Regions from separate parts of the Streptomyces sp. AHU1 genome, predicted to be linked through region 3. Evidence: riboswitches for the same ligand, from Rfam matches in the RefSeq annotation. Region 3 holds a riboswitch; each other region holds the start of a gene.
The links. A riboswitch is a leader RNA that binds a small molecule or an ion and turns the genes downstream of it on or off. The one in region 3 is predicted to bind cobalamin.
Positions count from the first base shown of each region.

Region 1: another riboswitch for cobalamin. It lies ahead of ACICHK_RS35265 (CbtB-domain containing protein); the one in region 3 lies ahead of ACICHK_RS26430 (ribonucleoside-diphosphate reductase subunit alpha).
Region 2: another riboswitch for cobalamin. It lies ahead of ACICHK_RS35180 ((2Fe-2S) ferredoxin domain-containing protein); the one in region 3 lies ahead of ACICHK_RS26430 (ribonucleoside-diphosphate reductase subunit alpha).
Region 4: another riboswitch for cobalamin. It lies ahead of ACICHK_RS37080 (CbtB-domain containing protein); the one in region 3 lies ahead of ACICHK_RS26430 (ribonucleoside-diphosphate reductase subunit alpha).

Region 1 covers NZ_CP174283.1:7,972,665-7,977,730, forward strand. Annotated here, with positions in the region: gene ACICHK_RS35240 (Gfo/Idh/MocA family protein) at 1-480, opposite strand, end outside; gene ACICHK_RS35245 (PadR family transcriptional regulator) at 664-1,227, opposite strand; gene ACICHK_RS35250 (nuclear transport factor 2 family protein) at 1,310-1,702, shown strand; gene ACICHK_RS35255 (ferredoxin) at 1,754-2,128, shown strand; gene ACICHK_RS35260 (histidine phosphatase family protein) at 2,156-2,731, opposite strand; cobalamin riboswitch at 2,777-2,938, shown strand; gene ACICHK_RS35265 (CbtB-domain containing protein) at 2,976-3,197, shown strand; gene ACICHK_RS35270 (acyl-CoA dehydrogenase family protein) at 3,449-4,639, shown strand; gene ACICHK_RS35275 (DNA gyrase subunit B) at 4,995-5,066, opposite strand, start outside.
Region 2 covers NZ_CP174283.1:7,954,096-7,959,161, forward strand. Annotated here, with positions in the region: gene ACICHK_RS35155 (glycoside hydrolase family 75 protein) at 1-322, shown strand, start outside; gene ACICHK_RS35160 (TetR/AcrR family transcriptional regulator) at 494-1,159, shown strand; gene ACICHK_RS35165 (PTS fructose transporter subunit IIA) at 1,247-1,663, opposite strand; gene dhaL (dihydroxyacetone kinase subunit DhaL) at 1,656-2,255, opposite strand; gene dhaK (dihydroxyacetone kinase subunit DhaK) at 2,344-3,336, opposite strand; cobalamin riboswitch at 3,535-3,659, shown strand; gene ACICHK_RS35180 ((2Fe-2S) ferredoxin domain-containing protein) at 3,720-4,118, shown strand; gene ACICHK_RS35185 (hypothetical protein) at 4,164-4,880, opposite strand.
Region 3 covers NZ_CP174283.1:5,898,849-5,903,914, forward strand. Annotated here, with positions in the region: gene ACICHK_RS26430 (ribonucleoside-diphosphate reductase subunit alpha) at 1-1,845, opposite strand, end outside; cobalamin riboswitch at 1,976-2,125, opposite strand; gene mctP (monocarboxylate uptake permease MctP) at 2,364-3,974, opposite strand; gene ACICHK_RS26440 (DUF3311 domain-containing protein) at 3,971-4,234, opposite strand; gene ACICHK_RS26445 (GntR family transcriptional regulator) at 4,386-5,066, opposite strand, start outside.
Region 4 covers NZ_CP174283.1:8,393,084-8,398,149, reverse strand. Annotated here, with positions in the region: gene meaB (methylmalonyl Co-A mutase-associated GTPase MeaB) at 1-277, shown strand, start outside; gene ACICHK_RS37085 (CbtA family protein) at 398-1,162, opposite strand; gene ACICHK_RS37080 (CbtB-domain containing protein) at 1,185-1,406, opposite strand; cobalamin riboswitch at 1,447-1,593, opposite strand; gene ACICHK_RS37075 (enoyl-CoA hydratase/isomerase family protein) at 1,650-2,732, opposite strand; gene ACICHK_RS37070 (LLM class flavin-dependent oxidoreductase) at 2,912-4,039, opposite strand; gene ACICHK_RS37065 (NtaA/DmoA family FMN-dependent monooxygenase) at 4,054-5,066, opposite strand, start outside.

The sequences.
Region 1 (5,066 bases), 2.1 Mb from region 3:
GATGCGCACGTGGGTGACGTCACCGATCCCACCGGAGACGATCAGCTCGCGGGCCGCCACGACGGCGGGGGCGCCCCGGTAGTTGAAGCCGACCGTGCCCCGTACCCCGGCCTCGGCCACCGCACTCGACACCGCCCGGGCGTCGTCGGCGGTCAGTCCCACCGGCTTCTCGATCCAGATGTGCTTGCCGGCCCCGGCCATGGCCACACCGATCTCACGGTGCAGGAAGTTCGGCGCGGTGATGCTCACGGCCTCGACCCGGGGATCGGCGGCGATCTCCCGCCAGTCGCGTACGGCGGTCGCGAAACCGTACCGCGCGGCGGCCTCCTCGGCCCGGCCGGGCACCTCGTCGGCGACGGCGACCGGTTCGGGACGCAGGGAGAGCCGCGGGAAGTGGTGGAGGACGCGGGCGTACGCCTGTGTGTGCACCCGTCCCATCCAGCCGAACCCCACGACAGCGACACCGAGCGCACGCACCATGACCGCCCTCCTTCGTGCCGGCCGCTCCGACCCGAAGCGCGCCGGGCCGACCGGACCCGAAACGCGCCGGGCCGACCGGACCCGAAACGCACCGGGCCGAACCCGGCCGGATCGAACCGGACCGCGCCGGAACGGGCCGAAACCGGTACCGCCCGCGACCAGGCTAATGCGGACACGCGGCCTTCAGCGGGTGGCGGACGCCCGTTGTTCCAGGACCAGCAGCGCCCGTTCCGCCCAGTCGATGATGGCCCGCTCGAAGGCGCGTCCCCCCAGGAGGGTGAGATACGGGCCGACGCGCTCGGCCGAGGCGAGGTACTCGTCCTCGGCGCGCCCGTCGAGCAGGCGGGCGCCGATCCGCTCGTAGTGCGCCAGCTTGGCGCGCGCCCCCTCCAGCCGCTCGGTGATCGCCACCCGGACGGCGTCGGCGTCCCCCATGTCGAGCGCGTACACCTTGACCATCAGCTCGTCGCGGATCGCGGTGGGTTTCGCGGGTCCCGAGGTGAAGGAGGCCAGTGCTTCGAGCCCCGCCGCGGTCAGCGAGAAGAGCCGCTTGTTGGGCCGGCGTTCCTGCTGCACCACCCGGGCCTCGATGAGCCCCTCGGACTCCATCCGGTCGAGTTCCCGGTACAGCTGTTGCGGGGTCGCCATCCAGAAGTTGGCCACCGAGGCGTCGAACCCCTTGGCCAGGTCGTAGCCCGACGCCTCGCCCTCCAGGAGCGCGGCCAGTACCGCGTTGCGCAATGCCATCCCGCAAGGCTAGACGGCCCCTGCCCACAGGACTAATCTTATCTGCACTTAATCAATTAATTGAGTAGAGGAGATGGGTGCGATGAACTCCTTCCGCAAGGCCGTGGAGGCCGGAGACCTCGACGCGGTCGAGGAGCTGCTGGCCGACGACGTCGTGTTCACCAGCCCCGTCGCCTTCAAGCCCTACCCGGGCAAGCCGATCACCGCGGCCATCCTGCGCGGCGTCTGGCGCGTCTTCAGCGACTTCCGCTACGTCCGTGAGATCGCCGGGGCCGACGGCCGTGACCACGCGCTGGTCTTCACGGCCAAGGTGGGCGACAAGGAGATCAACGGCTGCGACTTCCTGCACTTCGACGAGGACGGACGCATCGACGAACTCATGGTGATGGTCCGCCCGTTGTCGGCGGCGCAGGCGCTCTCCGAGGCCATGGGGGCGCAGTTCGAGCAGATCTCCCGGGAGGCGGCCGGCGCCTGAGGCCCGGCCTCGCGCCGTTTGAACCGACTCCCTCCGGCTACCCGCCTGTTCGTGACGACGACGCCTTCACAGCAGGAGCTGTTCCGGTACCTGGAGGACCGCTTCGAGTGCGCCCGGGCCTGTGCCGAATGCGCCAGGACCTCCACGCTGCGCGCGAGCCTCATGGATCCCGGCGGGCCGAAGAAGCAGGAGACCGCGCGGCGTTCGGGCATTCTCTGCGCGGAGGTGTGCGAGGCGACCTGCCAGGTGCTGTCCCGTCATCCGGGGCTGAGCGACCGGGAGCTCCGCGCCCGGCTGGAGTGGTGTCGTGACGTCTGCCTGGAGTGCGCCGAGGCGTTCGACGAATGTCCCGGGGCGGAGGCCGCCGCGCAGAACTGCCGTGACTGCGCCCGGTCGTGCTCGGACTTCATCGCCACGCTGCGATGAGGTCGCGCGCCGCCCGGAGCGGGCCGGTCAGACGAGCGGGCGTCCGGCGCGGACGTTCCAGCGCCCCGCGCGCCCGCTCAGCTCCGTGACGGTGAGCGGCGGCACGTCCACCCGCCAGAACGCCGACTCCGGTGCCCCCAGCGCCCGTACCACCAGGGCCCGTACGACCTCGGGCTCCACCACGGCGACGGTCCGTCCGCTGAACTCGGCCGCCGTGTCGAGGTGTTCCGCCACCCGGTCGCAGAACTCCCGCACCGACTCGCCGTCGTGCGGCGCCGACACCGGATCGGCGAGCCACCGCGCCACTGCCTCCGGCTCCTTCGCGCCCACCTCGGCGAGCGTCGCCCCGCGCCAGCGGCCCACGTCCAGAGGGGCCAACTCCGCCGTCTCGAGGCCGTCTTGAAGCCCGAGTGCCTCGGCGGTCTGCCGGCACCTCACGGTGGGGGAGACCCACAGCCGCCCGCCGGCCGGAACGGCACCCGCTTCGGCCGCCGTCCGGGCGGCTCGCAGGCCCGAGGCGTCCAGCGGACTCCCGTCGTCGAAGCGGGCCTCGCGCAGTGCCTCGCCGATCGCCGCTGAAACCAAGAACATCCGGGTGGTCATACCGTCATTCTCACAGTACGCCGGGGGCGTGCGCCCTTGGCCGGGGTGAGGCTTCGCGGTACGGTCGCGTGGATATTGACGACGGTTCGACGGAAGCCCGGTGGAATTCCGGCACGGTCGCGCCACTGTGAGCCCGGCGCACGCCACTCCGGCCAGGGGTGACGGACGCGGGTGAGTCAGACCCGTGGCCGTCGTCCCGTGCACCACCGAGATGGGACGCGAGTTCCCCAGGAGGTTCTGCCCCATGGCGCAGTCCGTCGTCCAGCCGACCGTCACGCCCACCGCCGTTCCCGCCAAGCTGCCGATCGGCGCGATCGTCCCCTGGGCGGCGTTCTTCGGTGTCCTGATGCTGGTCCTGCTCTACTTCGTCGGTGCCGAACAGGGCGCCACCTCCCTGGTCTCCGGCGAGAACGTCCACGAATGGGTCCACGACGCCCGACACCTGCTCGGCTTCCCCTGCCACTGACGGCCACGGGGGCGTACGAGCGACGGCATTCCGCGACGGCCGGGGGAACCCGGCCCGCACGAGGGGCGGTGCCCGGGTGACCGGACACCGCCCCTCGCGTGTGCGCGCACGCCCCTCGCGGCCGGCGGCCCGCCCGCACCCCTTGGCCCCGACGCGCGTCCAGGCGGCGCCCGTGTCATCGGCATTCCCAATTTCTGGAACACGTTCTACGGTGTGCGCCGTCAGGTCGGGCCCGGGAGGCAGGAGGCGCCGTGCATCTCGAATACACGCCGGAGCAGCAGCGGTTGCGGACCGAACTTCGTCTCTACTTCGCCGAGTTGGTGCCGGACAACGCCTACGCGCGCCACGGCGACCCGGCGGCGCAGAAGCGCTTCTACCGCGAGACGATCAGGCGGCTCGGCGCGGACGGCTGGCTCGGGGTCGGCTGGCCAGAGGAATACGGCGGGCGGGGCCTGACCCCGATGGAGCAGTTCATCTTCTTCGACGAGGCGGCTCAGGCCGGGGTGCCGCTGCCGCTGATGGCGCTCAACACCGTGGGGCCGACGATCATGCGGTTCGGTACGGAGGAGCAGAAGGCGTACTTCCTGCCGAAGATCCTCTCCGGCGAGATCGACTTCGCGATCGGCTACAGCGAGCCGGGCGCCGGGACCGACCTCGCCGCGCTCCGGACCAGGGCCGTACGGGAGGGCGACGAGGAGACCGGCCACTACACGGTCGACGGCCAGAAGATCTGGACGACCAACGGTGACACGGCCGACTGGGTGTGGCTCGCGGTCCGCACCGATCCGGACGCCCCGCCGCACAAGGGCATCACCATGCTCCTCGTGCCGACCTCCGACCCCGGCTATTCGTGCACCGTCATCAACACGCTCGCCTCGCACGACACCACCGCCAGCTACTACGAGAACATCAAGGTCCCCGCCACGCGCCGGGTCGGCGAGGAGAACAAGGGCTGGCGGCTGATCACCAACCAGCTCAACCACGAGCGCGTCACCCTCGCCGCGCACGGCACCATGGCCATCCGCGCCCTGCACGACGTCCAGCGCTGGGCGACGGAGACCAAGCTCGCCGATGGCCGCCGCGTCGTCGACCTCCCCTGGGTGCGCCGCCTCCTCGCCCGCACGCACACCAGGCTGGACGCCATGAAACTCCTCAACTGGCGCATGGTGAACGCCGTCCAGGAGGGCACGCTCACCCCGCAGGACGCCTCCGCCGTCAAGGTGTACGGCTCCGAGGCGCGCCGGGACGCGTACGCCTGGCTGATGGAGATCGTGGCGGCCCCCGGTGTCCTCAAGGAGGGCTCCGCCGGCGCCGTCCTGCACGGCGAACTCGAACGCGGCTACCGATCGGCCGTGATCTTCACCTTCGGCGGCGGCAACAACGAGATCCAGCGGGAGATCATCTCGTGGATCGGACTGGGGATGCCCCGGGTGCGGCGCTAGGCCCGTGTGACGAGGCTTTTCAGTCGGCACAAAAGCGGGACAGTCGGCACCGAACCGTCGGCACGGACTGGAGGGGAGTGTGACTCGGCACGCTGACTGTCGGGTCAGCACCGGATCTGTCGTCCACCTGCAGCCCCACTGAAGCGCGACGTCTCCCTCGGTCTCCGGGCTGCCTGGGTGCGCTACCTGGTCGAGTCCTTCGCTGCCGGTGCCCTGACCCGCGGTCGATCGGTCGAACAGTTCCTCGGCCCCTCGGACCCACTGGACGGTTTCGAGCCCAGAGTCGACCGTCGTGTGCTGCAGGCTGCCCTGCCGGCCCCGATTCCCGGGGGTCGGCAGGGCAGCCTGTTCCTGGTCAGTCCCGGCGGGCGCCCTGGATGATCCGGTCGATAACGGCTGCGGCCTGTTCCGGGTGTTCTCCCAGCCA
Region 2 (5,066 bases), 2.1 Mb from region 3:
CTACATCGTCGTACCGGCGCCGAGCGGCATCTGGAACTACCGGGACCACGGCATCGGGCCCGGCTCGGTGGCGGCCGTGATCTACCGCGACCGCGTCCAGTACGCCGTCGTCGGTGACGTCGGCCCGCAGGACATCATCGGCGAGGCCTCGTACGCCACGGCCGCGGGGCTCGGTGTCCGCCCGGATCCCCGCGGCGGCGGCGCGCCTTCCGGGGTGACCTACCTCGTGTTCAAGAACGCCCGGGTGTCGCCCGTCCAGGACCACGGCGCCGCGGCGGCGGAGGGGGAGCGGCTGACCCGGAAGCTCCTGGGGGACGGCTGAGGCCGGCGGACCGTGGGCTCACCGGCCCGTCCACCCCGCCGGACCGCTCCACCGCGGTGCGGCTCGTCGCCGCCAGGGGACGGAAAGTCCTCGGAGCGGTGCGGAGATGGCTAGGATCACCGCAGCCCTGGGCAGCATCCGCGGACGGAACCGGGAACCGAGGAGTCATCAGTGCCGGACGGCGCGATCGGCGAACGCCCCGGTCCGGCTCGGGGCCGTACCGGACGGCCGCCGCTCACCGACGAACGCAGGGCCGAGATCCGGCTGGAGATCGCCCGCGCCGCTGTGGAACTCTTCGTGACCCAGGGCGTGACCGCCACCACCGGGGACCAGATCGCCCGGGCCGTCGGCCTGTCCACGCGGACCCTGTGGCGCTATTTCCCGGGCAAGGAGAGCTGTGTGAGCCCGCTGTTCGCGGCGGGCATCGACGCGATCGCCGCGGCGCTGCGGGCCTGGCCCGTGGGCGCTCCCCTGGAGGACGCCCTGGAGCAGGTGTCCACGAACGGCGAGGGGACGATGGCGATGCCGGAGCCGCCGAGGGTCCGCACGCTGCTGAGGCTCACCCGTACCGAGCCGGGACTGCGTGCCGTCTGGCTCCAGGCCCATGACGAGGCCGAGCCGGCGTTCGCCCGCGCGCTCGCCGACCGCGCCGGGCTGGGCGCCGTCGACCTGCGCTCGGAGATCCAGGCAGCCATGCTCAACGCGGCGCTGCGCGCGGCGGTCGAGCACTACGCGTGGCACACCGACGAAGCGGAGCCCGATCCCGCGACGGCCCGGGCGGAGCTGGCGGGCACCATCCGCTCGGCCCTGATCGTCGCGGCGGACGGAATCGCCTGACCCCGGCCCCCGCGCTTGCCGGATCCCGTACGTCCCGGCGCTCGGGCGGAGCGCTCCCGCGGCCCCGGGTCCCGCGCCCGCCGGTCCTCAGACCTTCCGGTAGGTGTACGCCTCCGCTGCCGCCGCCTCCACCGCGGCGAGGTCGGCGCCCGCCGAGGCCGTGACGACCGCGGCCACCGCTCCCTCGACAAAGGGGGCGTCCACCAGCCGTGTGCCGTCCGGGAGTTCGTCGCCCTCGGCGAGCAGAGCCTTGACGGTGAGCACGGCACTGCCCAGGTCGGTGAGTACGGCGACCCCGGCGCCGCGGTCCACGGAGGCCGCGGCGGCGGCGATCACGTCCGCGCTGGTACCGAGTCCTCCGTCCAGGGTGCCGCCCGCCGGCGCGACGGGAGCGAGCGTGCCGCCACCGGCCAGGCCCGTGGCCAGTTCGGCGACGGACGCGGCGACGGCGGCGCTGTGCGAGACCAGCACGATGCCCACGAACCGTTCCCCGGTGTCACTCACCGGCCGCCTCCACGAGTGCCGCGATCAGCAGTGCCGAGGACGTGGCGCCCGGGTCCTGGTGCCCGATGCTGCGCTCGCCCAGATAACTCGCCCGGCCCTTGCGGGCCTGCAGCGGTGTCGTCGCCACGGCACCCTCCTCGGCCGCGGACTTCGCCGCGGCGAACGACTCGGCGAGCGCGTCGACCGCGGGCACCAGGGCGTCGATCATGGTCTTGTCGCCGGGCGCGGCTCCGCCCAGTGCCATGACCGCGTCGACGCCCGTGCGCAGCGCGTCCGTGAGCTGTTCCCCGGTGACCTCGGGGGCGTCCCCGAGCGCCTTGCCGGTCCGGCGCAGCAGGGTGCCGTACAGCGGCCCGGACGCGCCGCCGACCGTCGAGATCAACTGCCTTCCGGCGAGCGCGAGTACGGCACCGGGAGTGTCCGGAGCGTCCTTCTCCAGGGCGGCGGTCACGGCGGTGAATCCGCGCTGCAGATTGCTGCCGTGGTCGGCGTCACCGATGGGCGAGTCCAGCTCGGTGAGCCGCTCCGCCTCACGGTCCACCGACGCGGCGGTCACGGTCATCCAGCGGCGGAAGAAATCGGCGTTCAGCACGGAATCTCCTTGCGTGGTACGGAAGTCGGCCTGGTGTCGGTCGGTGGCCGGGTGCCGGGCGGCACCCGGCCACCGACACCGACCGGGTTCACACGCCCCAGCGGAGCCCCGGCGTCTTCACCGGCGCGTCCCACAGCCGCAGCAGTTCCTCGTCCACCTGGCACAGGGTCACCGAGGCGCCCGCCATGTCGAGGGAGGTGACGTAGTTGCCGACCAGGGTGCGTGCCACGGGGATGCCGCGTTCGGCCAGCACCCGCTGCACCTCCGCGTTGAAGCCGTACAGCTCCAGCAGGGGAGTGGCGCCCATGCCGTTGACGAGGAGCAGCACCGGATTGCGCGGTGCGAGGTCGTCCAGGACGGCGTGCACCGCGAAGTCGGCGATCTCGTGCGACGTCATCATCGCGCGCCGCTCCCGGCCCGGCTCGCCGTGGATGCCGACCCCGAGCTCGAGCTCCCCGGCCGGCAGGTCGAACGTCGGGCTGCCCTTGGCCGGAGTCGTGCAGGCGCTGAGCGCCACACCGAAACTGCGGGAGTTCTCGTTGACCTTCCGGGCCAGTGCCTCGACCGCCTCCAGGGGCGCGCCCTCCTCGGCGGCGGCGCCCGCGATCTTCTCCACGAACAGCGTCGCGCCCGTGCCGCGCCGCCCGGCGGTGTACAGGCTGTCGGTGACGGCCACGTCGTCGTCGACGAGGACCTTGGCGACGCGGATGCCCTCGTCCTCGGCCAGCTCCGCCGCCATGTCGAAGTTGAGGACGTCTCCGGTGTAGTTCTTCACGATGAACAGCACGCCCGCGCCGCTGTCCACGGCGGCCGCCGCCCGCAGCATCTGGTCCGGGACCGGGGACGTGAACACCTCGCCCGGGCACGCGGCCGACAGCATCCCCGGGCCCACGAATCCGCCGTGCAGCGGCTCGTGCCCGGACCCGCCGCCGGAGACGAGACCCACCCTTCCCGCGACCGGGGCGTCCCTGCGCACGATCACACGGTTGTCGACGTCCACCGTCAGTTCCGGATGGGCCGCCGCCATGCCCCGCAGCGCGTCCGCCACCACCGTCTCCGCCACGTTGATGAGCATCTTCATGGGTACCTCCCGGTTTCAGTGACGGACTGTCAGGTGTATGGGGTGAGGTGATGGGACGCGAGTCGGTGAGAGGGCTGTCACCCCCAGTATTGACCTTGCCGTGGCGAAGGTCACGCGCGTGGACGCCCGGGGGCGTACGCGGCACGGGGCCGAGGTCGCCGGATGAGATGATGACCGGCGACATAAGGCGACGGCGGTACGAGGAAGCCGGTGTGAATCCGGCGCGGTCCCGCCACTGTGACCGGTGAGTGAGCTCCGGCAGGCCACCGCCCCGACCGGGGTGGGAAGGCGGAGCAGGCCAAGACCCGGGAGCCAGGAGACTCACGCGGTCGCCTCCTCGAACGACACCGGGGCGGATCTCCCCGGGAGGGGAGTGGCACGCCGTGCCCGAGACGCCGTTGGAAGAGACACCGGGAGAACCCGTGCGGGCGGGCGGCGCCGTGCCGTGCCGGGTCGTCGTCTGCCGGGACTGCTGCTGCGGCAGTCCCAAGGTGACCGGAGTGGACCACGCCGTACAGACCGCGCGACTGCGCGCGGACGTACCGGTGCGTATCTCCGAGTGCCTCGACGTGTGCGACCAGGCCAACGTCGTCGTCGTGCAGCCGTCCGCCGCGGGCCGGGCCGCGGGAGCACGGCCGGTCTGGCTCGGACTCGTCAACGACCCGGACGCGACCGAGGACATCGTGACGTGGGTGCGCGCCGGAGGCCCGGGAGTGGCACCGCCGCCGGACATCCTCGACCTGTACACCTTCACCCCGCCTCGGCGCGCGACGGATTCCTGAGGCCCGCGCACCCTGCTCGGGCCGGCCGGTCCCGCACCCGGGCGTTCAGTGGAGGATGCTGACCGCCCGGGCGATGACCAGCAGGGACGTGAGGAGCGCGGCCACGCTCTGGATGCTCATCAGGAGCTTCGCGCGAGCGGAGAGGGGCATCGTGTCCGTCGGGCTGAAGGCCGTCGAGTTGGTCACCGAGATGTAGAGGTAGTCCACGAGGGTCGGCACCCAGTCGGAGGTTTTGCTGGCGCCGTCGGCGACCTCCTCCACCGCGTCGTCGTTCTCGTCCTGCGAGAACCGGAAGTCGGCCAGGGGCAGGTCGCCGCGGGGGGCCTGGGTGCGCACGACGGGGCCGCCCCGATCGAGTTCCCAGTACGCGAGTCCGAAGGCGATGATGTTCGTCAGCCACACCTGCAGCGCCGCGAGCAGCAAGGAGCGCCCGTCCTTCACCTCGGCGTGGACCATCTGGTGGATGAGGACGCCGAGAGCGGTGAGGTTGCCGGTGGCGATGAGCAGGACGAGGGTCAGCGACAGGAACCGGAAGACCTTGGTCTGCCGGGTGAGCCTCCTGGGGTTGATGGCGATGAGCGGCACCAGCAGCAGGAGCTCCAGGGCCGGCAGCACGTAGCGGGGGGCGACGAGGAGCTGCTGGGGAAGTGCCACGTACAGGGCGATGGCGATGAGCGTGGCTGCCGCGGCGGGCAGCCGCGCTTCACCGCGGCGCTCGTGCCTCGGATGCCCGGTCCGGGCGACGGCACGGCTTTTCACCACGAGCGGTGCCCTCCTTCCGATGTCGGTCAGGGCGTCACGGGGTGCTCCGGCCGCGGGGGTGACCCCGCGCGTGAGGTTCTGCCCAGGGGTGATCGACTACCCCGTGCGGAATGGCGCAAGCGGGCGGGAGCCCGTGTTCGCGCGGGTCCCCGGCGCGGGCGGCCGGAGTGCGTGAAGGTGACCTGC
Region 3 (5,066 bases):
GATGGTGGCGGTCGGCGCGATCGCGAGCAGCAGCGAGTTGCGCATGCCGACCTCGGCGATCCGCTCCCGCAGGGCCGCCCAGCGCTCCGGCCAGTTCAGCTCGACGTCGAAGTGGTCCGGGTGCAGCACACCGCGGGCGGTACGGGTCTTCTCCCAGGCCGGGAGCGGTCCGTTGCGCTCGGCGAGGTCCGCGGAGGCCTCGTAGGAGGCGAGCATGATCCGCTCGGCGATCCGGGTGGACAGGGCGCGCGCCTCGGGCGAGTCGAACGGCATCCGCAGCTTGAAGAAGACGTCCTGCAGACCCATCGCGCCGAGGCCGACCGGACGCCACTTGGCGTTGGAGCGGCCCGCCTGCTCGGTCGGGTAGAAGTTGATGTCCACCACGCGGTCGAGGAAGGTCACCGCGGTGCGCACGGTCTGGTCCAGCCGCTCCCAGTCGATGTCCCCGCCGGTCACGAACGCGCCGAGGTTGACCGAGCCCAGGTTGCAGACCGCCGTCTCCCCGTCGTCCGTGACCTCCAGGATCTCGGTGCACAGGTTCGAGGAGTGGACGGTGTGGCCCGGCTCCGCCGTCTGGTTGGCGGTGCGGTTGGCGGCGTCCTTGAAGGTCATCCAGCCGTTGCCGGTCTGCGCGAGGGTGCGCATCATGCGGCCGTAGAGGTCGCGGGCCGGGATGGTCTTCCTGGCCAGGCCCGCCTCCTCGGCCTTGCGGTAGGCGGCGTCGAACTCGTCGCCCCACAGGTCGACCAGTTCCGGCACGTCGGCGGGGGAGAACAGCGACCAGACGCCGTCCGCGTTCACGCGGCGCATGAACTCGTCCGGGATCCAGTGCGCGAGGTTCAGGTTGTGCGTACGCCGGGCGTCCTCACCGGTGTTGTCGCGCAGCTCCAGGAACTCCTCGATGTCGGAGTGCCAGGTCTCCAGGTAGACCGCGGCCGCGCCCTTGCGCCGACCGCCCTGGTTCACCGCGGCGACCGAGGCGTCGAGCGTCTTCAGGAACGGGACGATGCCGTTGGAGTGCCCGTTGGTGCCGCGGATCAGCGAACCGCGCGAGCGGATGCGGGAGTACGACAGCCCGATGCCGCCCGCGTGCTTCGACAGCCGCGCCACCTGGTGGTAGCGGTCGTAGATGGAGTCCAGCTCGTCCAGCGGGGAGTCGAGGAGGTAGCAGGACGACATCTGGGGGTGCCGCGTACCGGAGTTGAAGAGGGTGGGGGAGGAGGGGAGGTAGTCGAGGCGGCTCATGAGCCGGTAGAGCGCGGCGACCTCGTCCACGGAGCGGACGGTGTCGTCCTCCGCGAGACCGGAGGCCACCCGGAGCATGAAGTGCTGGGGCGTCTCGACGACCTTGCGGGTGATCGGGTGCCGGAGCAGATAGCGGCTGTGCAGCGTGCGCAGCCCGAAGTAGCCGAAGCGGTCGTCGCCCTCGGCGTCGATCAGCGCGTCGAGGCGGGCCGTGTGCAGCCGCACGAACGCGGCCGTGCGGTCGGCGATCAGGCCCTCGCGGTGGCCGACGGCGACCGACTCGGAGAAGGTGGTGACGCCCTGGGAGGCGGCCTCGGCGGCGATCGTGATCGCGAGCAGACGGGCGGCCAGCCGGGAGTAGGCGGGGTCCTCGGAGATGAGACCCGCGGCCGCCTCGGTGGCCAGTTCGCGCAGCTCGGCCTCGTCGGCGCGGGCGGACCGGCCGCGCAGCGCCGCGGCGGCGACCCGGCCGGGGTCGGCGTCGGGGAGGTCGGCGGTCAGATCCGTCAGGGTCCGCAGCAGCGCGGTTCCGGGACCGTCGGTCTCCACCGGGGCCTGCTGCGCGGTCACTGAAGCCGGATCGGCTGGCGCGATGGTCACTGGGGCTCTCCCTCGCTCGGCACGGGGCTTCGCGGCGGGCGCGGGGCACACGGGAGCGCTTTCGGGCAGCACACACCGCGTCCACCGGCCCATTCCGCGAGGCCCGGACGTCGTCGGCACCCGGGCCGGACGGCCGGGGCGCGCTGTCGGCAGGTCCTCGGACTGACGCGAGTACGGGCACACGCAGACGCGAACACGCACAAGTACACCGTTGCGGGACAGTTCCGGATTCGCACCGGATTCCCCTGCGGCGACAGCGACCATGAGCATACATCTTGTGCCGGGCTCCGGGACTGCCCCCACATGTTGTGTCCGTTGGGCGTCCGAGAGCGCTACGGAGTGTGCCGGAGCGTCAACTCGTAGGTGAGCAAACGGATGTCGTCGGGCTCCGGATACCCGGCTTTCCGGTGTGTCCGGCCGGGGCGCCGACGGGCCGCCGGTTTTTCACCGGCGGCCCGTCGTTCACGGCTGTCGCGGGGACCCGTCCCGTCGGCCCGTGGGCCCTGGTGGCGTGCCCCCTAGTGGCTCGCCTCCGCCGTGGCCGGCGGGAGTTCCGTCTGGACTCCCGGGTCGCCCGCGTCGGCCGTGTAGTCCCCGGGAGAGGTCTCGTCCACGCCCTCCGGGGCCTTGAACGCCCTGAGGGCGAAGGTGAGGACGACGGCCACGGCCACGTTCAGGACGAACGCCGTCAGGCCGATGTAGCCGATCTCCCCGATGCCGGGGATCTCCTTCGAGCTGCCGCCGAAGTGCTTCTGGGTCGGCGAGGCCACCCCGTAGGCGGCGATCGTGCCGTAGAGCATGCCGACCGCCCAGCCGCCCAGCAGCGCCCAGCGGTGGAACCAGCGGGTGAACAGGCCGCCGACCAGCGAGGGGAAGGTCTGCAGGATCCAGATGCCGCCCAGCAGCTGGAAGTTGATCGCGACGGTCTTGTCCATGGTCAGGACGAAGACCAGCGCGCCCACCTTCACCAGGAGCGAGACCAGCTTGGAGACCCTGGTCTCCTGCCGCGGGGTGGCGGCCGGGTTGATGAAGTCCTTGTAGATGTTGCGGGTGAAGAGGTTCGCGGCCGCGATCGACATGATGGCCGCCGGGACGAGCGCGCCGATGCCGATGGCGGCGAAGGCGACGCCCGCGAACCAGTCGGGGAACATGTTCTCGAAGAGCTGGGGGATCGCGAGCTGGCCGTTGGTGACCTTCACCCCGGCCGCGATCGCCATGAACCCGAGCAGGGCGAGCAGGCCCAGCATCAGCGAGTACAGCGGCAGGATCGTGGTGTTGCGGCGGATCACCTCCCGGCTGCGGCTGGACAGCGTCGCGGTGACCGAGTGCGGGTACATGAACAGCGCCAGCGCCGAACCGAGCGCGAGGGTGGCGTACGTCCACTGGCCCGCCTCGGCGGGGACGAGCCCGCCGGCGCCCGCGGCCGTGTACTTGGCGCTCGCCGCCTTGAAGATCTCGTCGAAGCCGCCCAGTTTGATCGGGATGTAGATGACGGCCACCGCGATCACGATGTAGATCAGGGTGTCCTTCACGAACGCGATCAGAGCGGGGGCCCGCAGGCCCGAGGAGTAGGTGTACGCGGCCAGCACGCCGAAGGCGATGAGGAGCGGCAGGTCCTTGACGAACCAGTTGGAGGAGTCGCCGCCGCCCACGCCCATCACGTCCAGCACGGCCTGGATGCCGACGAGTTGGAGCGCGATGTACGGCATGGTGGCGAGGATGCCGGTGACGGCCACGGCGAGGGACAGGCCCTTGGAGCCGAAGCGGCCGCGCACGAAGTCCGAGGTCGTCACATAGCCGTGCCGGTGGGAGACCGACCACAGGCGGGGCAGGAAGGTGAAGATCAGCGGGTAGACCAGGATCGTGTACGGCACGGCGAAGAAGCCGGCCGCGCCCGCCGCGTAGATCGCCGCGGGTACGGCGACGAAGGTGTACGCCGTGTAGAGGTCGCCGCCGAGCAGGAACCAGGTCACCCAGGTGCCGAACGACCGTCCGCCCAGGCCCCATTCGTCGAGCGTGTGCTCGTCGGCGGCCCTGCGCCAGCGCGCGGCCAGGAAGCCCATGACCGTGACGGCCAGGAAGAAGAAGATGAAGACGCCCAGAGCGACGCCGTTCACACCGTCTTTCATGCTTCCACACCCTCCTTCGCGGAGGTGCGGGCCCGCTGGTCACGCCGCCACAACTGGTGGGCGATCACCGTCAGCAGGGTGGAGAGGGGTACCCACAGCAGTTGGTACCAGTAGAAGAACGGGACACCGATGAACGCCGGGTCGGTCTTCGTGTAGGAGCCGACCCACAGCATCGCCACGAAGGGCGCGAGCAGACAGAGGGCGATCACCACACGTACCGGTGTCACCACGGGTGGTTTCACTTCGGGCAGGTCTGACATCGGGCGACTCCGTCCCCTCATCGATCACCTGAGTAACGCGCAGGCAATCTAGGGGACGGTGCGGCTTTAGGGAACACCGCAGCCCGCGGGTGTCGTCGGGCGCGCGGGCAGGGCAAGGCGTGTCCCGTGCCCGCGCGTTGCTCCGTACGGGTCAGTCCTGCGGGCGCTTGAGGCGGGCGACGAACTTGTAGCGGTCGCCCCGGTACACCGACCGCACCCACTCCACCGGCTCGCCCTGCCGGTCGAGCGAGTGACGGGAGAGCATCAGCATGGGCAGGCCCACGTCGGTGCCGAGCAGCCCGGCCTCGCGCGGAGTCGCCAGCGAGGTCTCGATGGTCTCCTCGGCCTCGGCGAGGTGGACGTCGTACACCTCGGCGAGCGCGGTGTAGAGGGAGGTGTACTTGACCAGCGACCTGCGCAGGGCGGGGAAGCGCTTGGCGGACAGGTGGGTCGTCTCGATGGCCATCGGCTCGCCGCTCGCGAGGCGCAGCCGCTCGATGCGCAGCACCCGGCCGCCGGCCGAGATGTCGAGCAGTCCGGCGAGGGCGTCGTCGGCCGTGATGTAGCCGATGTCCAGCAGCTGCGAGGTGGGTTCGAGGCCCTGGGCGCGCATGTCCTCGGTGTACGAGGTCAGTTGGAGTGCCTGGGAGACCTTCGGCTTGGCGACGAAGGTGCCCTTGCCCTGGATGCGTTCGAGCCGGCCCTCGACGACCAGTTCCTGGAGGGCCTGGCGCACCGTGGTGCGTGAGGTGTCGAACTCGGCGGCGAGGGTCCGCTCCGGCGGTACCGGCGTGCCGGGCGGCAGCGTCTCCGTCATGTCGAGCAGGTGCTT
Region 4 (5,066 bases), 2.5 Mb from region 3:
CGCCCGCGAGTCGGCCGGTCTGGACACCCTCTGGGACCGTCTGGAACAGCACCGGACGCTGCTCGACTCGACCGGCGCCCTCGCCGAGAAGCGCCGTGACCAGCAGGTGGACTGGACCTGGAACATGGTCCGGGACGAACTGCTCGGCCGGCTGCACGCCGACCGGGCCGTACGGGCTCTCGCCCCCGAGCTCGAACGGCAGGTCCGCGAGGGCGACTTGACGGCGACGCTCGCGGCGGAGCGCATCCTGGAGGTGTTCGGCGGCGAGGGCCGCTGACCTGGACGGCGGTGGCGGGGCAGGTCGGAGCCCTGCCACCGCTCATATCCGCGGTGGACCGCGCGAACGCCACAGGCCCCCGGAGTGATCCGGGGGCCTGTGGCGTCGGTGCCGGAGGGTTCAGTTCGCGGCCGGGACCGACCGGCCCGAAGGTGCCCCGGCGGGCCGGGGGTTGAGCATGCGTTCGGCCAACTCGCCGAAGACCAGGCCGAATCCACCCCACAGGACGGTCTGGATGGCCAGTGCGGAGAGCCTGAACCGCCACAGCAGGGTGGCCGGGAAGCCTCCCGGGACCTCGTTGACCACGGGCAGGAACTGGTAGGCGAGTCCGATCACGACGGCGAAGGCGGCCACCGCGGTGACGGTGGCGTACCAGGTGCCGAGGGTCGGCGCGAGGCGCTTGCCGAGGATGACGGCGCCCACCGCGAGGAGCACGCTGAGGACCATCATCAGGAAGTACAGGGCGGTCCGCTTGCCGATGGTGTCGGCGTCGCCGACCGCCGGCGGGTTGGCCGGGTACTTCAGGAACGGCACGACGTACACGGCCAGCAGCGCGGTCCCGGACAGCAGGAGCGCGGTCGCGCGCGGTCCGAAGCGGCCCACGCGGCCCAGTGCGAAGCAGTAGGCGAGCGCGGCGATGCCGCCGAAGGAGACGCCGTAGACCAGGACGCCGGTGGCCAGGCCCGCGGTGGACTGCAGGCTCCGGGAGACGAGTTCGACCTCGTGCCCGTGCTCGTGGGTGTGGGCGTGGGCCTCCTCGAGGCCGATGGCGCTGTCGACGCTCGGTTCACCGAGGAAGTAGGCGACGACCAGGGCGAGTACACCGGCCGCGAGGCCGGCGAGCATGCCCCGCACGAGGAGATTTCTTACCGTTGCGGAGTTCATGGGTGTGCGCGGTCCCCTCGGGTCAGTGGCAGGGGAAGCCGAGCAGGTGGCGGGCGTCGTGCACCCACTCGTGGACGTCCTCGCCGGAGACGACGGAGGTGGCGCCCTGCTCGGCGCCGACGAAGTACAGCAGGACCAGCATCAGGATGCCGAAGAAGACCGCCCAGGGGGCGATCGCACCGATCGGCAGCTTGGCGGGGATGGCGGGGGTGGTGGCTGTCGGCTGGGCGACGGTCTGCGCCATGGCAGGACCTCCTCGGGAGTTCGCGTCCCATCTCGGTGGTGCACAGGATGCCGCCTACGGGTCTGACTCACGGGGCGCCCAGCGTGGCTGGGGCGTCTCGCTCACAGTGGCGCGACCGTGCCGGATTTCCGCCGGCTTCCGTCTTGACGTCATCGATATCGGACCGACCGTACCGCGTGCCGCGTACCTGGCCAAGACCGCGCCGACCGGGGTGATCTTCCTCTCGTCCCAGGTGACGGGTCCTCACGACGACCGGAAGGCCCCGTCGGACAGGCCGAGTTCACGCTCGCCGAGCGGGGCGAAGAAGCGCTCGACGTCGGCGTCGGTGACCTCGGCGAGCGTGGCCGGGGACCAGCGCGGCTCGCGGTCCTTGTCGATGATCTGGGCCCGGACGCCCTCCACCAGGTCGGGGGCGGACAGGGCCGCGCAGGACACGCGGTACTCCTGGTCCAGGACGCGCTCCAGCGAGCCGAGCCGCCGGGCGCGGCGCAGGGCGGCCAGCGTGACCTTCAGGGCGGTGGGCGAGTTGCCGAGGAGGATCTCCGCCGTCTCCTTGGCGGACGGGTCACCGGCCGCGAGCAGCCGCTGGACGATCTCCTCGACCGTGTCGGCCTCGTAGCAGGCGTCGATCCATCCGCGCCGCTCCGCGAGTTCCGCCGGGGGCGCGGGCCGCTCGTGCGCGGCCAGGGCCTCCGCCACGGGCCGGTCGGCGAGGTCGGACAGCAGTCGCGGGAGCGAGGCGGAGGGCACGTAGTGGTCGGCGAGGCCGCACAGCAGCGCGTCCCCGGCGCCGATCGAGGCGCCCGTCAGGGCGAGGTGGGTGCCGAGTTCGCCCGGGGCGAGGCCGAGCAGACGGGTGCCGCCGACGTCGGGGACGAAACCGATGCCGGTCTCGGGCATGGCGATCCGCGAGCGTTCGGTGACGATCCGGACGCTGCCGTGCGCGGAGACGCCGACGCCGCCGCCCATGACGATGCCGTCCATGACCGCCACGTACGGCTTGGGATAGCGGGCGATACGGGCGTTGAGGCGGTACTCGTCCCGCCAGAAGGCGGCGGACGCGGTGCCGTCCCCGTCGCGCGCGTCGTCGTGGACGACCCGGATGTCGCCGCCCGCGCACAGTCCGCGTTCCCCGGCGCCGGTGACGACGACGGTCTCGACGGCCGGGTCGTGTTCCCAGGCGGTGAGCGCCCCGTCGATCCGGCGCACCATCTCGTGGTTCAGGGCGTTGAGGGCCCTGGGCCGGTTGAGGGTGAGACGGGCGGCCCGTCCCTCGGTGCGCAGCAGGACGGGATCCCCGGCGCCCGATGTCCCGGTGCCGTTCATCCGGACACCTCCGCCGGCCGACGGGCCACGATGACGCGCATGATCTCGGTGGTTCCTTCCACGGTCCGGCCGGTTCGCCGGTCACGGCGATCTTCCCGCCACCGTACACACCGGTGGTGTCCGGGTTCCCGTCCTGGTCGGCGGTCCCCGGGCGAGGGACGTCCGGCAGAGGCGGTGGGTCACCGTGTGCGCCACTCCTCGGCCAGCAGCTCGTACGACCGCACCCGGTCCGCGTGTCCGTGGGTGATCGTGGTGACGAGCAGTTCGTCGGCTCCGGTGGCCTCCTGGAGCTGCGCCAACTGGTCGGCCACCCGCTGCGGGGAGCCGACGAACTGAGTGTCGAGGCGGTCCTGGACGAGCGTCCGGTCGGCGTCCGACCAGACGTGGGCGCGCGCCTCGTCCGGGGTGGGGAACTCGATGGCCCCCTCGGCCGTGCGGATGCTGCGGACCCAGAGGCCGTATCCCGTGGCGAGTTCGCGGGCCTTCTCGTCGTCCTCGGCGACGACGACGTCCGCGGACACGCTGACGTACGGCTTGTCGAGGACGTCGGAGGGCTGGAACGCGGCGCGGTAGCCCTCCACCGCCTCCAGCACGGTGGCCGGACTGACGTGGTAGTTCGCGGCGAACCGGAGCCCGCCCCGGCCGGCCGCTTCGGCGCTCTGTCCGCCGCTGCTGCCCAGGATCCACACCTCCAGGTCGGCACCCTCCCCGGGGACGACGTGCGCCTCGACGCCGTCCGGCGAGCGGTAGGTGCCCGCGAGCAGCGCGAGGATGTCGTCGATCTGCTCGCCGTAGTCCTGCGACTGTGCGCCGGGCTGCTGGAGGAGGGTGCGCTGCAGGGCGATCCGCGGTGAGCCGAGAAGGTGCTCGAAGGAGAAGCGGGGCGGGATGCGCAGCCCGTTCGGGGCGCGGCCGTCGACCACCGGGGTCACGGTGGCGGGCGGGACGGCGGGCTTGCCGGACGGCCGGCCGCCGGAGCGCCCGAGGCCGAGGTCGAGGCGCCCGGGGTGCAGCGCGTCGATCAGACCGAACTCCTCGACGGTGGACAGGGCGGTGCGGTGGCCGAGTTGCACGGCACCGGCGCCGAGCCGGATGGTCGAGGTCGCGGCGGCGGTCAGGGCGATGACGACGGCTGGCGAGGTTCCGGCCACACCGGGATTGAGATGGTGTTCGGCGAACCAGTAGCGGGCGTACCCGAGGCTCTCGGCCCGCCGGGCCAGGTCGATGGAGTTGCGCAGCGCGTCACCGGCCGTGGAACCCGAGGAGACCGGAACCAGGTCGAGTACGCCGAGAGGGATGTCGGACATGTGCTGGGGCCTCCTCAGTGGTCGGCGGACAGGTGCGGGGCGGTCGGCGCCCCGGCGTCGGGGTGGGCGAGGCCGAGGTGGTCGCGCAGGGTGCTGCCCTCGTACTCGGTGCGGTAGGTGCCGCGCTCCTGCAGGAGCGGGACGACGGTGTCCGCGAAGGCGTCCAGGCCGCCCGGGGTGATGTGCGGGACGAGGATGAAGCCGTCGGAGGCGTCGGCCTGGACGAAGTGGTCGATGGCCTCGGCGACCGTCGCCGGGCTGCCCACGAAGGCCTGCCGGTTCCCGGTCTCGATGACGAGGTCGCGGATGGACCACTTGTTGGCGGCCGCCCGCTCCCGCCACTCCCGGGCGGTGGCCAGCGGGTCGCGGTACATCCGGACCTGGGCGCGGCCGCGGGAGAGGGTGTGTTCGCCGAGGTCGGGGTCGATCTCGGGCAGCGGTCCGTCCGGGTCGTACGCGGACAGGTCGCGGTTCCAGACGAACTCCAGGTGCTTGATGGCGGTGGCGCCGCTGACCTGCAGGCGCCGCACCTCGCGGGCGTGCTCCTCGGCCTCGGCGTCGGTGTCCCCGAGCACGAAGGTCGCGGCGGGCAGGATCAGCAGCTGGTCGGGGCGGCGGCCGTGGCGGGCCAGGCGTGCCTTGACGTCGGTGTAGAAGGCCTGGCCCTCCTCGAGGGTGGCGTACCGGCTGAAGATCGCGTCGGCGCTCGACGCCGCGAACTCGCGGCCCTCCTCGGAGTCGCCGGCCTGGAAGATCACCGGGCGGCCCTGCGGGGAGCGCGGAACGTTGAACTGCCCCTCGATGTCGAAGTGCCGGCCCTCGTGGACGAAGGCTCCGGCCTTGGCGTCGCTCAGGAACGTTCCCGTCTCCTGGTCCGCGACGATCTCGTCGCCGCGCCAGGAGTCGAAGAGCTCGTTCGCCGTGGCCAGGAACTCCTCGGCCCGGGAGTAGCGCTCCTCCTGCGGCAGGAAGCCGCCGCGGCGGAAGTTCTCGCCGGTGAAGGCGTCCCAGGAGGTGACGACGTTCC